DNA from 3 places in the Allobosea spartocytisi genome. Region 2 is predicted to be linked to each of the others. Evidence: riboswitches for the same ligand, from Rfam matches in the RefSeq annotation. Region 2 holds a riboswitch; each other region holds the start of a gene.
The links. A riboswitch is a leader RNA that binds a small molecule or an ion and turns the genes downstream of it on or off. The one in region 2 is predicted to bind cobalamin.

Region 1 (5,731 bases), on a different contig from region 2:
TCAGGACCTCGTCCGGCGAACCCGCCGCTTCCAGCCGCCCCTCATGCAGCAGCGCGATCTCGTCGCAGAACATCGCTGCGAGGTTGAGATCGTGCAGCGCCATGATGCAGGTGATGCCGAGGCGGCGGATGAGGTTGAGGATCGCGAGCTGGTGCTGGATGTCGAGATGGTTGGTCGGCTCGTCGAGGATCAGCTCGCTCGGTTCCTGCGCCAGCGCCCGGGCGATATGGGCCCGCTGGCGCTCGCCGCCCGACAGCGTATGCCAGGACTGGTCGTGCCGCTCCGCGAGCCCGACCCGCGCCAGCGCTTCGTTCACCGCCGCCTCGTCCGCCGCGCTCCAGGATGCCAGCGCTGCGCGATGCGGCGTGCGGCCGAGGCGGACGACGTCGCAGACGGACAGCTGGATCTCGGTCGTCGCCTGCTGCTCCACGAAGGCGAGGCGGCGCGCGAGATCGCGCCGCGCCACGCCGGCGATGTCACGCCCATCAAGCATGACGACGCCGCTCGCGACATTGCGCAACCGGCAAAGCAGCCTGAGAAGGCTCGATTTGCCCGAGCCGTTCGGACCGATCAGGCCGAGCACCCGGCCTGGCGCCGCCTGCAGTGTCACCCCGTCGATGATCATCCGGCCGGCGGTGCCCCAGCGCACCTCTCGCATCGCGAGCGTCATGTAGGCCCCATCATTTGGGTTTCCTGGCGCGATAGAGGATCAAGGCGAAGACCGGCGCGCCGAACAGCGCGGTGACCACGCCGATCGGCAGGATCTGCTGCGGGATCAGCACGCGCGACAGGATGTCGGCGAGGATCATGAAGATCGCACCGATGACGAGGCAGGCGGGCAAAAGCCGGGCATGGCCGGAACCGACGAGGAAACGGGCGGCATGGGGAATGATCAGCCCGACGAAGCCCACCGTTCCGACGATCGAGACCATCACGGCGGTCATCACCGCGGTCGTGGCGAAGAGCACGATTTTCACCCGCGTGACCGCGACGCCGAGCGAGGCGGCCGCGTCGACGCCGAAAGCGAAGGCGTCGAGCGCCTTGGCGTGCAGCATGCAGATGCCGAAACCGATGAAGGCGACCGGCGCCGCGATCCAGAGGTCGGGCCAGCGGACGCCGCCGAAATTCCCAAGGAGCCAGAACATCACGCCCCGCGCCTGCTCGGCGCTGGCGAGCGTCGTCACGATCGTCGCGGTCGCCGCGTTGAAGAGCTGCGAGGTGGCGACACCGGCGAGGATGACGCGATCGCTCGCCCCGCCCGCTCCGGTCGCCAGGAGCGCGACCACCGCGAGCGCGGCGCAGGAGCCGATGAAGGCGCCGGCCGAGACCGTCAGCGCCGTGCCGCCGATGCTGACGCCGAGGATCAGCACCGCGACGGCGCCGGTCGAGGCTCCCGCCGAGATGCCGAGAACGTAAGGCTCCGCCAGGGGATTGCGCAGCAGCGCCTGCAGGATTGCGCCTGAGAGAGCGAGCGCGCCGCCGCACAACCCCGCCATCAGCGCCCGGCTGAGGCGATAGTCGAAGATCACGCCCTGCTGGATCGCGCTGACGGGCCAGTCGAGACCGAAGAGCCCGTTGCCGAGCGCCTTCAACGCCGTCTCCAACGGGATGCGCATCTCGCCGATCGTCACCGCCAGCGCCACCGCGAAGGTGAGCGCCAGCAGCGAAACCAGCGCGACGGCGATCCGCGCCGGCCAGTTCGGGCCGTGGGCTGCGTGGCTCAAGGAGTCAGACCGAAGCCGGCGATCGCCTTGGCGAGCGTCTCGATGCCGTCCACCGTATCGAGCCCGGCGCGGGTCGCTCCGACATCCATGATGACGATGCGATTGTTCTTCACCGCGTCGAGCTTGCTGGCGACGGGGTCGGTTTTCAGGAAATCGAGCTTCTTCTCAATATCATCAGCCGGAAAGCGGCGGCGATCCATCTTCACCGTGACGATGACCGCGGGATTGGCGGCGGCGGTGCTCTCCCAGCCGACCAGCGGCCATTCCTCATTGGTCGTGATGATGTTGCGCGCCCCGAGCTTCGACAGGATGTAGGCGGGCACGCCGTTCCTGCCGGCCATGAAGCCGTCGCCCTTGATGTCCTTGCTGGAGAACCAGACGACGACCGGCACGTCCTTGACCTTTGCATCCGCCACCGCCTGGACCGCCTTCTCCTCGCGCGCCTTGAGCTCGGCGACGAGCGTCTCGGCGCGGTCGGACACGTCGAAGATCTGCCCGAATTCGCGGATGTTGCGATAGACCAGCTCCATCGTGAACATCTGTGTGCGCACACCGTCGCCGCCGCCGGAATTGTCCTTGCCGACGCAATCGGTCGGCGAGACATAGGTGGGCACCTTGACCTTGGCGAACTGATCGCGCTTGCCGACGATGCCGTTGGGGCCGACATGCCATTCGAACATTGCGGTGACGAGGTCCGGCTCCTGCGCGAGAACCGCCTCGAAGCTGGGGTCGTTGTCGGCGAGGCGCTTCACCTTGGCATTGACCGCCTCATAGGGCTTGGCGATGGGCGAGAACCAGACGGCGGTGCCGACGACGCGATCGCCGAGGCCGAGCGCATAGAGGATCTCGGTCTGCGTCTGGCCGATTGAGACGACGCGCTTGGGCGCGGCGGTGAAGGTGATCGTCTCGCGGCAGTTCTCCAGGGTCAGCGGGTACTGGGTGGGCGCTGCGCCGGCCGCGCCCGCGGCCAGGCTGCCGAGGAATGCCAGGACGGGCCATTGAAGCAGGCGGACGAGAGGGCGCGCAATCGGCACAGAGCAAGCCTTATACGAAACATTGTTACATTTCTGATAGGGCGAGCGGCGCGCAGCCGTCAAGCTCCCCGCGACAGCGCGGCCGGCGGTCTTCATGAACATGGACTTCATCGCTCCCCGAGATGACGGATGCGGGAGCTGCGCAGGATGCGGACGGATAACGGCCGCGCGGCCATCACCGACACACACCTCCGGAACACCCCGTCCGAAAGACGTCTTCGATGACCGGGGCAGGTCTCCTGGCTCGCGGGTCGACGCCGGTTCCGCCCGGCCTTCCCGGCGCGGCACGCGCCAGTGGACGATGGACGGAGAGCTCGCCGCTTACAGTTGCGGGGGCAGCCTCGGCTTTGGCGCAACGCGCCTCACCGAATTCCCTCTTAGCTCCAGGCTGAATCTGGAGAACCTCGATCACGTCCAACCTATAAGGTCGTGCCGCACCGTCAAGCTCGGTTCGGGACCATCATGATCGACGTCGATACGCCGACGGCACTGTAGATCTGGGGCCCAGGCGCGGCGGCTTCGCAGACCGGTGTGATGTCCGGGCTTTCTCCGCTCGACGCAGCGTCACTGGCTATGTTGCTGCCCGGGTTTCTGGTTCGCCCTGCCAGGAGATCGGTTCACTGCGGGCGTGACCTTCCGGCAGCCAAGATCTCGCTTGCGGCGATTTCTGCCACGCGGCATCCCGTCTTGATACTTACGTAAGGTAATGTTTCTGAAGAGAGGCCGAGCTGCCATCAGGCGGGAGCTTCCGAAAAGCGAGGCTCATTTCGCTTGTCGCGGAGCGGAACGGGGGTAGCTCCGATTCTCCTAAAATATGATAAGTAACTGATATAAATTAGATTTTTATTTAATCTCTGTCGCCGAGCCGGCGTCGTAAACGGATCGCGTGTCGCCTCAAGGAGCTACTCCCTTTGCGCCGACGGGAACCCCTTTGCTCGCTTCACGGTGCAGTGCACCAAGCGTAAGCTGAATAGTACTGTGGGTTGAGTGAGGGTATAGCCGTGTTGCCGAATGCACAGCTCTCCGCGACAGAATTGCAGGATGCCGCTCAAAGGATCAAGGTCCTGCGTCGGGCTGCGACCGAACATGCTGTGGAAATCGGCCGCGAGCTCCTTCGCGTCAAGGAGCGGCTGCCCCACGGGGTCTTCGTCAAATGGGTCGAAAAGGCGTGCGAGTTCAAGATCAGGACCGCGCAGGACCTGATGAAGCTGGCGCGCGGCGCCGATTCCGATGCGAATGCGAAGCTCGTCGCGCTGATGGTTCCATCGACGCTTCGTGTCTATCTCGCCAAGACGACCCCGCCGGCGGTTCGCACCACCATCCTGCAGCGACTCGAGAATGGTGAGCGCGTGTCCCGCAGCGAGCTGCATTCGCAGGTCGTGGATACGCGCAAGACCAGGATGGAGGCGGTGCAGCGTCCGGCGCAGGAAGGATTCTCCTCGTCGTTTCTTCCCCCGCGCGAGCTTAACGGGCCCGCCGAAGGGAGGCGAAACGACCCGGGCGCGGACCGGGCCCGCAGGGTGGCTGAGCTGATTTTGCGGCGGCTCAGCCCGGAGGATTACGGGCTCATCATGGAGGAGATGAGCTGGGAGGTCTGGAACAGAGCCTTTGTCTGGATGAGAGCGGCGCGTGTTGTGGACGCCGAGCATCTGGAATTGGCTTTGCCCAGTACAGCGACGAATCAATCGTGCGAATTCGTTCCTGCAAAGCTGCAGTGAAAAATATCGAAGTTTTATCGTGACTTACAGCCCGCGTATTCGCGTTGTGTGACTTGCGAACGCCGTCTTTGAGGGAGCGGAGTTCCTGCAAAGACATCAAATGGTCGGTGGATACAGATCGGAAGCCCAATGTCGGTCTATATTGACGAGCGCCAGCCCTCCACAACATTCGGCCTTCTCAGCCTACGCCGCCGCTGGAAGCTCATTGCCGCATGTGTCGGTCTCGCGGCGATGCTTGGCCTGCTCTACACGGTGCTGAGGCCAGCGAGCTATACGGCGTCGACGCAGCTCCTGGTCTATGTGAAGGAAGTTCAGCCCGGCCCCGACCTCGTCATTTCCCTCGGGCGCGCCGATCTCACGCAGGTCGAGAACGAGAGCGAGGTCATCCGCTCGCGCGGCACCCTGGCTAAGGTCGTCGGGGCGCTGGACCTGACCGAGGATTCCGAGTTCGTTCCCGCGGCGACGGTGCTTCAGGGGCTCGCCCGGTGGCTTTCCGGCACGTCGCCAGCAACCTCCGACGAGAGCCGCGCGAAGCAGGAAACCGCCATCGAGTCCCTCGCCAGGAGCATCGCGGTCAAGCGGGTCGGAACCAGTCACACGATCCTCGTCGACGTCACGACCTCCGATCCGGAGAAGTCCGCGCTCATCGCCAATGGCATCAGCCAGGTCATGCTTCAGGCGCGTCTCAACGCGGAGCAGGATGGCGAGCGCTCGCCATTGCTGCGCGAGCGGCTGCAGGGGCTGGGACCCAGCGTCTATGTGATGACGCCGGCGCTCGCTCCGGACAAGCCCAACGGACCGCGGAAGATCCTGATCATCATGGCTACGGTCATGGCCGGAGTGGTGATCGGGGCGGCGCTGGCGCTGTTTCTCGACTTCCGGGACAAGACGATCCGCAGTGCCGCGCAGATTCAGCGTTTCGGCCTGGAGTGCATCGGCGCGATCCCCTTGTTCAAAAGCGGCAAGCCCGCGATTTCGAGCCAGGCTCGGCAGCGTGCCGGCCAGGATCGCCTGCCTGAAGCCTTGCTGGCGCAAACGCTTCTGCGGGCGACGGTCGCGATCGAGGCGGCCAAGGCACGCACCGTCGGCGTCGCCTCCTCGATCGCAGGAGATGGCGCGACGACCGTGGCGCGGCACCTCGCCCAGATGGCCGCGCGCAGCCAGAGGAAGGTTCTGCTCGTGGAGGCCGGCGGCAGCGAGACGTCGCGATCGTCCGCGAGGGAGATGTCCTCCGCGCCGGCATTCTCGGGGACGC
Region 2 (5,731 bases):
GCGCGATCTGGGCCTCGGCAAGATGATGTCTTCGAAGAAGGACTATATCGGCCGCCTGATGGCGGGCAGGCCGGCCCTGATCGAGCGGGACCGGCCGTCCTTCGTCGGCTTCAAGCCGGTCGATCCCTCCCAGCGCCTGCGGGCCGGCGCCCACTTCATCGGCATCGGCAAGGCGGCGGTGATGGAGAACGACGAGGGCTACATGACCTCGGTTGCCCATTCGCCGCATCTGAACCACTGGATCGGCCTCGGCCTGATCCGGAACGGCGCCGGTCGCATCGGCGAGCGCGTGCGTGCTTACGATCCCGTCCGAAATGGCGACATCGTCGTCGAGATCTGCTCGCCCGTCTTCGTCGATCCGGAAGGAAACTGCCTCCATGGCTGAGATCGCGACCTCATGGCGCCCGCGCAGCGCCTGGGCGGGCATCGCGCAACCCGGCTCCTTCGGCGCGAAGGGCGAGACCGGCGTCGTTGCGACTCTGCTGGATGGTTTCGGCCTGGCGACCCTGATCGCCCGGCCGGGTGCGGCGATGGCCCTGTCGCGGGCCGTCGAAGGCCGGCTCGGCATCGCGTTGCCGGAGATGCCGAGGATCGTATCGGGCGGGGCCCATGACGCGATCTGGGCGGGGCCGGACCAATGGCTGCTGCGCGCGGCTTCGCGCGACGGCTTCCAGCCATTGCTCGATGAATTCGCGACCCATGCCGCCATCAGCGATCAGAGCGATGCGCGCGCCGCCTTCCGGCTTCAGGGCCCCAGGACCCGCGATCTGCTGGCAAAGGGCGTGATGCTCGACCTGCATCCTTCGGCCTTCGGCGTCGGCGAGACCGCCGTGACGAGCGTGGCCTATCTCGGCGTGCAGCTATGGCGCCTCGCCGACGGGCCGGACGGACCCGTCTTCGAGATCATGGTCGCACGCAGCATGGCAGGAAGCTTCTGGTCCTGGTTCACCGCAGCGGCGGCCGAGTTCGGCTGCCGGGTTGCTGACCAAGACTGACGGCAACGCCTCGCGCGCCATCCTCCGGTTGGAGATCAGGAAGAAGCGGTTCTCCGCCGAACAACGGTCTTGGCGGGCTTGGCTCGCGTCTTGGCTGGCGGCACCGCCGCGGCGGCCTCGGCGTCGGCGGCCTCCTTGGCGAGCCGCAAGGCCCGCAGTTTTGCGGTGCGCTCGCGGACGGCGATCTGTTCCACCCGCAACGCTTCCAGGGCCGTTTCGGCCTCGGCGCGGCGTTGCGCTGCGAGCGTCGCTCTGCTCTGGGCCCGCAATTGCGCCTCTTCCGGCGGAATTCTGTTGCTCGACATCGGCAAACTCCTTCTCGAACGCAGGACGCCAGGGCGTCAGCGGCGTTTTCCGGCAGCACGCTCCTGCATGGATCGAACGGCTTCGGGCAGAACCTTGCGTGGGGCTCGGCTTCGATCCTCGCCGGTTCGGCCTGGCGAGCAGGCCCGGCCATCGGCAAAATCCTGCGGATTGAAGCCCAAGCCCAAATCCTCGCCTATCGTGCCTGCGCGGGGGCCTGCCCGGGCCGTGCCGGCCGTTCCACGCGCTTCGGCATCGGCAGCAATCCTTCGCGCTGAGCCTGCTTGCGCGCTGCCTTGCGGGCGCGGCGGATGGCTTCGGCCTTCTCGCGGGTTCGCCGCTCGGACGGCTTCTCGTAGGCGCGACGCGCCTTCATCTCGCGAAACACGCCTTCACGCTGCATCTTCTTCTTGAGGACGCGAAGCGCCTGGTCGACGTTGTTGTCGCGAACGAGAACCTGCATTCGAATTTCCCTTCTGATGCAAACAAAAAGGGCCGGGTTGATCCCGACCCCTCCGTGGCTATCCGCCGCTCAATCGAACGGGCGCCGGTACATCCGCGGTCGCCGCTGATCTCGATTGACGCGCCGGATGGCGTCTAGCTCACTCGGCCTGCAGGTTGTCCGCAGACACCTTGCCGGAGCGCTTGTCCTGCACCAGCTCATAGGAGACCTTCTGGCCTTCCTTCAGCGTGCGCAGACCGGCACGCTCCACGGCGCTGATATGGACGAAGGCGTCCTGGCCGCCGTCTTCCGGCTGGATGAAACCAAAACCCTTGTCGGTGTTGAACCACTTAACTGTGCCACTGGCCATGCTGACCTCCTGTAAAGGCTATTGTTCATGCGCCGCGGGTGCAGCGCATTTTTCGATTTGAGCAGGAAGTTCGTCAGCAGTGCGCGATGAAAGCGCGGGGCCAATTCGTTCGGCCTAGATCGATGTTTCTATCATGGTACTTATAAGACACATTGTCAAATGGAAGGTTTTATCTCGCAATATTTTCGGAAAATCAGCCGGGCGCCAAATCGACCGACAGCAACCGTGTGACCCGGCCTGAGACGCGCTATCGCGATACGCTGGGGCGGCTCGGCAGCCATCGCAGACAGCTCGTGGCGGTCGCGAATTGCGCGAAGCTCGGGAACGGGGCGTGCGTCGATCATGGCGGGCGGCGAAGGGGCGCTAGCGCTTGAGGCGCGAAGCATCGCTCGACGCGGTTTCGCCGAAGCGAAGGCAGAGCCGACGTCATTGCCGAACAGCACGAACAGGGTAGGCCGGAGGCCGCGCGGTGATCCCCGATCTTCACAGGCGCCGGACGGCGGCGTCACGACCTGTTGACAGGCGATGCCCTTTAGCTACTAGATCTGGTGGTCGATGGTCTCTCGAATCGCAAGATCGAGAGCTAAGAGGGAAGCCGGTGAGAGACCGGCGCTGCCCCCGCAACTGTAAGCGGCGAGTTCACGTCCACGATAAGTCACTGAGGCTGCAAGGCCTTGGGAAGACGGGACGAGAGCGCTGACCCGTGAGCCAGGAGACCTGCCGCGACCTCGTATACGTCCTCGGGCGGGGTGTCCCGGTGGTGCGCTTGGCAGGTCGCGGCCTTATGGTGCCGCGCGCCTTCTCGACGCAACCGCTCTGGCCTTTGCCCCCAACATTTGGGGTTGATGCCGATGTCTCTTTCCATTGAAGCCGAGCGGCCTGCCGCCGCTCCGTCAGCCGCAGAGCCGACACTGTCGAAGCTCGCTGCGAGCGAGCCCGGCTACCAGATCATTCGCCGCAACGGCGCGGTGACGCCGTTCGATCCCTCGAAGATCACCGTGGCGTTGACCAAGGCGTTCCTCGCCGTCGAAGGATCGAACGCCGCCGCTTCGCGCCGCATCCACGAAGCCGTCGCGGAGATGACAGAGCAGGTCGTCGCGGGGCTGACCCGCCGGGCTGCGACCGGCCGCACTTTCCATATCGAGGATGTGCAGGACCAGGTCGAGCTCGCCCTGATGCGCGGCGAACACCACAAGGTCGCCCGTGCCTATGTGCTCTATCGCGAGGAGCGGGCGCGCGAGCGGGCGAGGGCGGTTGCCGAGACGAAGCCTGTCGCCTCCGCAGCTCCCTTGCTGCACATGAAGCTCGCCGACGGGACGCTTATCCCGCTCGACGCCGGCCGCCTCGACAAGGTGGTTCGCGAGGCTTGTGCCGATCTCGACGGCGTCTCGGCCGAGCCGGTCCTCACCGAGGCGCGCCGCAATCTCTATGACGGCATCTCGCTCGACGAATTGGCACTGGCGCCGATCCTTGCCGCCCGCACGCTGATCGAGAGCGAGCCGAACTACGCCAAGGTCTCCGCGCGCCTGCTGCTGGACAAGCTCCGTCGCGAGGCACTGAGCTTCGTCCATGGCCGCGCAGAGCAGGCGACGCAGGAAGAGATGTCAGTGCTTTATGCCGACTACTTCCATGCCTATCTCAAGACCGGCATCGCGAACGAGCTGATCGACCCCGAGCTCGGCCGCTTCGACATCGCCCGCATCGCCGCTGCACTCAAGCCCGAGCGCGATCTGCAATTCGACTATCTCGGCTTCCAGACGCTTTACGACCGCTATTTCCTGCATGTCCGGGGCAACCGCTTCGAGCTGCCGCAGGCCTTCTTCATGCGTGTCGCCATGGGTCTCGCCATCCGCGAGATCGATCGCGAGGGCAGGGCGATCGAATTCTACGATCTGCTCTCATCCTTCGATTTCATGGCCTCGACCCCCACGCTGTTCAATTCCGGGACGCTGCGCCCGCAGCTCTCCTCCTGCTTCCTGACCACCGTCGCTGACGATCTCGACGGTATCTTCAAGGCGGTGAAGGACAATGCGCTGCTCGCCAAGTACTCGGGCGGCCTCGGCAATGACTGGACGCCGGTGCGCGGTCTCGGCGCCCATATCAAGGGCACCAATGGCGAGAGCCAGGGCGTGGTGCCGTTCCTGAAGGTCGCGAACGATACGGCCATCGCCGTCAATCAGGGCGGCAAGCGCAAGGGCGCGGTCTGCGCCTATCTCGAGACCTGGCATGTCGATATCGAGGAGTTCCTCGATCTCCGGAAGAACACCGGCGACGACCGCCGCCGCACCCATGACATGAACACGGCGAACTGGATTCCCGACCTGTTCATGCAGCGCGTCGAGGCCGGCGGCGACTGGACGCTGTTCTCGCCGGACGAGGTTCCGGACCTGCACGATCTCTATGGCAAGCCATTCAAGACGGCCTACGAGGCTTATGAGGCGAAGGCAGCCGCTGGCCAGATCAAGGTCTTCAAACGGGTGAAGGCGCTCGACCTCTGGCGGCGCATGCTGACCATGCTGTTCGAAACCGGCCATCCCTGGATTACCTTCAAGGATGCCTGCAATCTGCGCTCGCCGCAGCAGCATGCCGGCGTGGTGCATTCCTCGAACCTCTGCACCGAGATCACGCTCAACACCTCGGCCGACGAGGTCGCGGTCTGCAATCTCGGCTCGGTGAACCTCGCGGCGCATGTGACGCCCGATGGGCTCGATCAGGCTCGCCTGGCCCGCACCGTGACCACCGCGATGCGCATGCTCGACAACGTCGTCGACATCAATTTCTACACGATCCCCGAGGCACGCCGCTCGAACCTGCGCCATCGCCCGGTGGGCTTGGGGCTGATGGGTTTCCAGGACGCGCTCCAGACACTGCGTCTGCCGGCGGCCTCGGAAGGCGCCGTCGCCTTCGCCGATACGTCGATGGAAGTGATCAGCTTCCATGCGATCCAGGCCTCGGTCGATCTCGCCGCCGAGCGCGGGCGCTATCCGAGCTTCGAGGGTTCGCTCTGGTCGAAGGGCATCCTGCCGATCGACTCGCTCGACATCCTCTCGGACGCCCGCGACGGCGATGTCGAACTCGACCGCTCCTCGACGCTGGACTGGGAGGGCCTGCGCGAGCGGGTCGTCACGACCGGCATGCGCAACTCCAACACCATGGCGATCGCGCCGACCGCGACGATCTCCAACATCGTCGGCGTCTCGCAGTCGATCGAGCCGAGCTACAGCCAGCTCTACGTTAAGGCGAACATGTCGGGCGACTTCACCGTGGTGAATGCCGGGCTCGTTCATGACCTGAAGGCGAGGGGGCTCTGGGACGAGGTGATGGTCTCGGATCTCAAATACTACGACGGCAAGGTCAGTGGGATCGATCGCGTCCCGGCCGATCTCAAGGCGCTCTATGCCACCTCCTTCGAGATTCCGACGGAATGGCTGATCAGGGCGGCGGCGCGCCGGCAGAAATGGATCGATCAGGGCCAGTCGCTGAACCTCTACATGGCGCAGCCCTCGGGCCGGAAGCTCGACGAGGCCTATCGCCTGGCCTGGCGGCTGGGCCTCAAGACGACCTACTACCTGCGGGCGTTGTCGGCGACCCATGTCGAGAAATCGACGCTGAAGGGCACGG
Region 3 (5,731 bases), on a different contig from region 2:
TCGGGCTATGGCGATGACCTGCTCTCGCGTCTGCACCATACGACGCTGCCGGCACTCGTCATCGCGCTGGCGACCGCCTCGCTGACGATCCGCAGTCTGCGCAGCGCCATCCTCGCCGTGCTCGGCTCCGACTACGTCACGACGGCACGCGCAAAAGGCGCCGGCACGGGCCGGCTGATGGGCGTCCATGTGCTGCCCAATGCGCTGATCTCATCGATATCGGTGCTTGGCGCTCATACGAGCTGGGTGATCGGCGGCACGGTGGTGATCGAGACCGTCTTCGCCCTGCCGGGGCTCGGCTCGCTCTTCGTCGAGTCGATCTTCTCCCGCGACTATCCGCTGATCCAGGGGCTCACCATCGTCTTCGCCGTCCTCGTCGTGCTGATCAATCTGGCGACCGATCTCGCTTATGCGCTCGCCGATCCGCGTATCAGGCTGGAATGAGCCAATGAGCCGCTTCCGCTCCAATCCGAGCCTTTTCGTCGGGCTCGCCATGCTGGTTCTGCTCGCCGGTTTCGTCGCGCTCGGCCAGATCTGGACGCCGCACGATCCCTTCGAGGTCGACTATGGCAACACGCTCCAGCCGCCCTCCCTGGCGAACTGGTTCGGCACCGATGATCTCGGGCGCGACGTCGCCTCGCGCGTGCTGGCCGGCGGCTATGTCGACCTCAAGGTCGCGCTGATCTGCGTTGTCGCGCCGGCCCTTCTCGGCGTGATGATCGGCGCGATCTCCGGTTTCATCGGCGGGCGCGTCGACACCTTCATCATGCGCATTACCGACATCTTCTGGGCTTTCCCCTTCTATGTGCTCGTCATCGCCATCGTCGGCGTGCTCGGGCCGGGCGAGGCCAATCTCTACCTGGCCTTCCTTCTGGTGAACTGGATCTCGTTCGCCCGCATCGTACGCGGCGAGGTTCTGGTGCTGCGCAATCTCGAATTCGTCCAGGCGGCGCGCAGCCTCGGCTGCACGACACCGCGGATCGTCACCGCCCATATCCTGCCGAATGCGGTCAATCCGGCGATCGTCTACGCGATGGCCGATGTGGTGCTGACCATCCTCGCCGTGACCTCGCTCAGCTTCCTCGGCCTCGGCATCCAGCCGCCGACACCGGAATGGGGACTGATGATCTCGGACGGACGCCAGTTCCTGTTCGATGCCTGGTGGATCGCGACCTTCCCGGGTTTCGCGATCATCTACACCGGCGTCACCTTCGCGCTGATCGGCGAAGGCCTCGACACCGCCCTTCGGCCCAAGGGCTGACCTCCTTTTCCGATCCGCCTCCGACAGGTGCGCCATGAGCTTTTTCGATACGGATGAAAACCTGCAGCGCATCGGCGCATTGCTGACGGCGAAGGCCGAAGCCATCTTCCGCGAACGCGGCGTCCCGGCCGAGCAGTTCGGCTTCGTGTTGCTACAGCCAACCAGAGATAGCGGGCGGCCGAAGGGCGCTGCCTTTCGGCCCGATTGGCGCAGCTATCCCTGCTCGCTGGTCAAGGTCTTCTTCCTCGTCGCCGCGCAGGCCGCACTTGAGGCAGGACAACTCACCGAGCACGAGGAACTGGATCGCGCCATGCGCGACATGATCCTCTGGTCCTCCAATTCGGCGACAAACTATGTCATCGATCTGCTATCCGGAACGACCGGGGACACGCTGCTTTCCGAGCCGGAGATGACCGAATGGGGCGAGCGGCGCCAGATGGTCAATCGCTTCTTCGCGCAGCTCGGCTGGCCGGAGCTAGTCGGCATCAACCTCAATCAGAAGCTGATGGACGACCTGCGCTATGGCCGTGAAAAGATCGGCCTCGATTGTTCGCCGGCCGGGCACAATGCGCTCACGCCGATTGCCATGGCCCGTCTGATGCATGCGATCTTCCATGGCTCGGTGCTGACCGAGGCGAGCCGAGAGAAGGTCCAGAATCTACTCGCCCGCGATCTCGCTAGTCCCTTCCTGCCGCGAGGTGCCTATCAGGTCACGGGCTATCTCGCGGGCGGCATGCCTGCCGGAACGCAGATCTGGTCGAAGGCGGGACGCACCCGCTGGCTCGGCGACGAGCGCGCCGATTTTCGACGCCACGACGCGCTTCGAGCCGTTCTGCCAGATGGTGCCGAGTTCATCCTGACGGTGTTTTCGCAAGGCGAGGCGATCGCCGAGGACGACGGGTTTCTGCCGCAGCTCGGATCCATCGCTGCGAAGGAGATCCTAGACCTCTGATCCGTGTTGCAATCTCATCGAGAGTTCAACACGACGCGACACTGACGGTGGAACCCGCACCCTAGAGAACGCTGCCCGCTGAAGGCAGCTTGCCGAGGGAGCACGTCCCTCCGAAGCTGGGTTTTTGCCGAACGCGCCGCCGAAATACCACACAATAACAGACACTTACGCCACGAATTTGCGCGCGAGATCCGATCCCAACTCGGCTCGGCACGACCGCGCCACATTGCCAATTGACCCCGCCACTTTTCCGCCTTACTCGTAAACGCGACGGTTCCCTCACGGGATCAAAAGGGAACGCAGTGCGGATGATTTGCCATTCTATGCTGCGGCTGCCCCCGCAACTGTAAGCGGCGAGCCTTATCGCCATACGCCACTGGGACCTCGGCCCTGGGAAGGCGGTGACAAGGCGACGACCCGCGAGCCAGGAGACCTGCCGTCAGTCGTGGTCACACGCGAACACGTTCGAACGGGGTGTTTCGATCGCTGCTCGACTGTCTGCTCCCTGCCGGGAGTGAACGGGAGATCGCGTTCGCGGTGACGTGCCACAGACGTCAACGCCCGAGGTCTCATCGTGATCCGCCTTTCCGGAGCCGCGCAGCGCGGCTCGTCTTCCGTCATCGCATTGTCCCTTGCCGCCGGTGCTACGTTGCTGGCTCATCCCGCCCGTGCCCAGGCCCCCGGCGAAACCATCGCGCTCGACCAAATCGTCGTCAGCGCGACCGGCACGCCGACTCCGGTGCGCGAGGTCGCGAGCTCCGTCACGGTGGTCACCGCTCAGGAGATCGAGCAGCAGCAGCGCCGCACCCTGCCGCAGGCGCTTGCCGCTGTGCCGGGGCTGAACATCGTCCAGATCGGCGGTCCGGGCGGCCAGACCTCGGTCTTCATGCGCGGCACCAACTCGAACCACGTCAAGGTTCTGATCGACGGCATTGAGGCGAACGACCCCTCGACGCCGAACCGCTCCTTCGACTTTGGCTCGATGTTGACCGACGACATCGAACGCATCGAGGTGCTGCGCGGCCCCCAGAGCGGCCTCTACGGCGCCAACGCCATCGGCGGCGTGATTTCGATCACCACCAAGCGTGGCGAGGGTCCGCCGAAGGCAACGGCGCGCATCGAGGCCGGATCGCACGGCACTTTCAACCAGGCGGCCGGATTCAGCGGCGGCGACGATCGCTTCAATTACGTCTTCAACGTTTCCCATATGCGCTCGGACTCAACCGATTCGGTGCCGCCGAACCTGATCCCGCCGGGCGTGCGCGTTAAGCCGAACGCTTATGACGCCTATAGCTATTCCGGGCGCCTCGGCTTTGCGCTGACCGACACGCTCAGCGTCAACTGGGTCGGCCGCTATACCGACGGCCAGTTCCGCTCGACCTACGATGCCGGCTTCCCGGGCCGGCCGACGCCCTATCGAGCACTTTCGAACTACGCCCAAGCCTTCACTCGCGGCGAGGTGGTCTGGGACCCGCTCGGCGGGCGCTTCGTAAACCGGTTCGGCATCTCCTACTCGAATCAGGACCGTTCGAACCGCTCGCCCAACGCCTTCGGGATCCTTGGTTTGCCGACGGAGAACCTTGGTGAGCGCATGAAGCTCGACTGGCGGGGCGATTTCGAGATCGCCAAGGGCCATATGCTGATCGGGGGGCTCTCTTGGGAGCGCGAGCGGCTGGAGACCCCCAGCTTCACGGCCTCGAACGGCAACAAGGCGGCTTACCTTGAGTATCAGGTCAGCTTCGCCGATCGGTTCTTCCTCGCAGCGAACATCCGCCACGATCACGACGACAGCTATGGCGGTCACACCACCTATCGGATCGCGCCGGCCTATATCGTGCCGGGCACCGAGACGAAGCTGAAGGCGAGCTATGGCACCGGCTTCAAGGCGCCGACGCTCGCCGAGCTGTTCATCGACTACCGGCCGGGCTTCAACTTCTTCGGCAACTCGAACCTCAAGCCTGAGGAGAGCAAGGGCTGGGACATCGGCTTCGAGCAGCCGCTCTTCGACAAGCGCGTCCAGTTCGGTGCTACCTGGTTCCAGAACGATATCGAGAACCTGATCGTCACCAATGCGGCGCGTAACTCCTATGCCAATGTCGGCAAGGCCGAGACGAAAGGGGTCGAAGCCTTCGCCGCGCTGCAGATCTCCGAGCAGTTGCGCGTCCGGGGCGACTACACTTTCACGCTCGCCAAGGATGAGACCGCGCATCAGGAGCTACTGCGTCGGCCACGTCACAAGGCCAGCGGCACCGTGACCTGGGCGCCGATCGAGAAGCTCAGCCTTTCGGCCACGTTGATCTATGTTGGCCCCTGGGTCGATGGGAACCGGGACTTCTCGGTGCCTCGCTTGAAGGCCAAGGGCGCGACCCTGGTCAACCTCGCCGCCGAATACAAGGCGACCGACAAGGTCACGGTCTTCGGGCGCGTCGACAACCTGTTCGATAAGCGCTGGGAGAACCCGGTCGGCTTCCTTGTGCCTGGTTTCGGCGCCTTCGGCGGCATCAAGGTCGCGTTCGGCGGATGACGGCGGATCGCTGTCCCCGCTGCACGCTGCGAGCAGCGCTGGTGGTCGCGGGCTTCGTGCTCGCGGCGACCGCAGCAGCGCGCGCGCAGCCGGAGCGCATCGTCTCGCTCAACATGTGCACAGACGAGCTGGTGCTCCGCCTCGCCGACGCTAAGCGCATCGCCTCCGTGACCTGGCTCTCGCAGGACCCGCTTAACGCCAACATGGCAGAAGTCGCGCGCCGGATCCCGGCCAATCACGGGCTCGTCGAGCAGGTCCTGGCGCTTAAGCCCGATCTCGTCGTTGCCGGTGCCTACACGACGCGGGCGACTATCGGGCTGCTGAAACGCGTCGGAGCGTCGCCGCGCGAGTTCAGTGTGCCGCGCAACCTCGCGGAGATGCGTGCCCAAATCCGCGAGATGGCGGCGTTGCTCGGCGCGCAGACGCGTGGTGAGGCGCTGATCGCCGATATCGATGCCCGCCTTGATGTGCTTGTAGCGCGTCGCCCGGCGCGGCCGCTGCGTGCGATCGTCCTTCGCCCGAACGGTTTCACCGTCGGGCGCGGCTCGCTGGTGGACGAGATCCTGACGCGTGCCGGGCTGGTCAACATCGCCGCAGAGCTCGGCATCGAGAGCTATGGACAAATCCCGCTCGAGACGGTCGCGCTCGCCGGCGCGGAGGTGCTGGTGCTCAACGACACCCCGGACGGGCCACCGTCGCTCGCCCATGAGGTGCTGCATCACCCGGTCATCGCGCGGCTCTCCGGCAGGCTCAGGCTGGTGGCGTTGCCCTCGCGCCTCTGGACCTGCGCCGGGCCGAGCGTGGTCGACGCGATCGAGCAGTTGGTCGCCCAGACGGAACAGCGCAAATGAGACAGTTTCCCGGAGCCGGCGTCCGACCTGTCGTCCTGATGCCCGTGCTGGGCCTTGCCACACTGGCGATGGCCGCTGCGTCGCTGGCGCTCGGCTACGCGGCGCTGCCGCTCGGCCAGGCCTTTGCCGACGCCATTGCCGGG

Region 1: linked by a shared signal. The riboswitch ahead of IED13_RS27775 (ABC transporter substrate-binding protein) and the one ahead of IED13_RS00590 (ribonucleoside-diphosphate reductase subunit alpha) in region 2 are both predicted to bind cobalamin.
Region 3: linked by a shared signal. The riboswitch ahead of IED13_RS16330 (TonB-dependent receptor plug domain-containing protein) and the one ahead of IED13_RS00590 (ribonucleoside-diphosphate reductase subunit alpha) in region 2 are both predicted to bind cobalamin.

What each region holds. Positions count from the first base shown of each region.
Region 1 is NZ_JACXWY010000041.1:14,275-20,005, forward strand. It holds gene IED13_RS27765 (ABC transporter ATP-binding protein) at 1-670, opposite strand, end outside; gene IED13_RS27770 (FecCD family ABC transporter permease) at 681-1,724, opposite strand; gene IED13_RS27775 (ABC transporter substrate-binding protein) at 1,721-2,752, opposite strand; cobalamin riboswitch at 2,971-3,180, opposite strand; gene IED13_RS27780 (DUF3102 domain-containing protein) at 3,760-4,476, shown strand; gene IED13_RS27785 (Wzz/FepE/Etk N-terminal domain-containing protein) at 4,606-5,731, shown strand, end outside.
Region 2 is NZ_JACXWY010000001.1:134,489-140,219, reverse strand. It holds gene IED13_RS00615 (sarcosine oxidase subunit alpha family protein) at 1-385, shown strand, start outside; gene IED13_RS00610 (sarcosine oxidase subunit gamma) at 378-995, shown strand; gene IED13_RS00605 (hypothetical protein) at 1,031-1,300, opposite strand; gene rpsU (30S ribosomal protein S21) at 1,495-1,761, opposite strand; gene IED13_RS00595 (cold-shock protein) at 1,901-2,110, opposite strand; cobalamin riboswitch at 2,649-2,849, shown strand; gene IED13_RS00590 (ribonucleoside-diphosphate reductase subunit alpha) at 2,962-5,731, shown strand, end outside.
Region 3 is NZ_JACXWY010000009.1:196,119-201,849, forward strand. It holds gene IED13_RS16315 (ABC transporter permease) at 1-444, shown strand, start outside; gene IED13_RS16320 (ABC transporter permease) at 449-1,261, shown strand; gene IED13_RS16325 (serine hydrolase) at 1,296-2,213, shown strand; cobalamin riboswitch at 2,468-2,668, shown strand; gene IED13_RS16330 (TonB-dependent receptor plug domain-containing protein) at 2,788-4,737, shown strand; gene IED13_RS16335 (ABC transporter substrate-binding protein) at 4,734-5,588, shown strand; gene IED13_RS16340 (FecCD family ABC transporter permease) at 5,585-5,731, shown strand, end outside.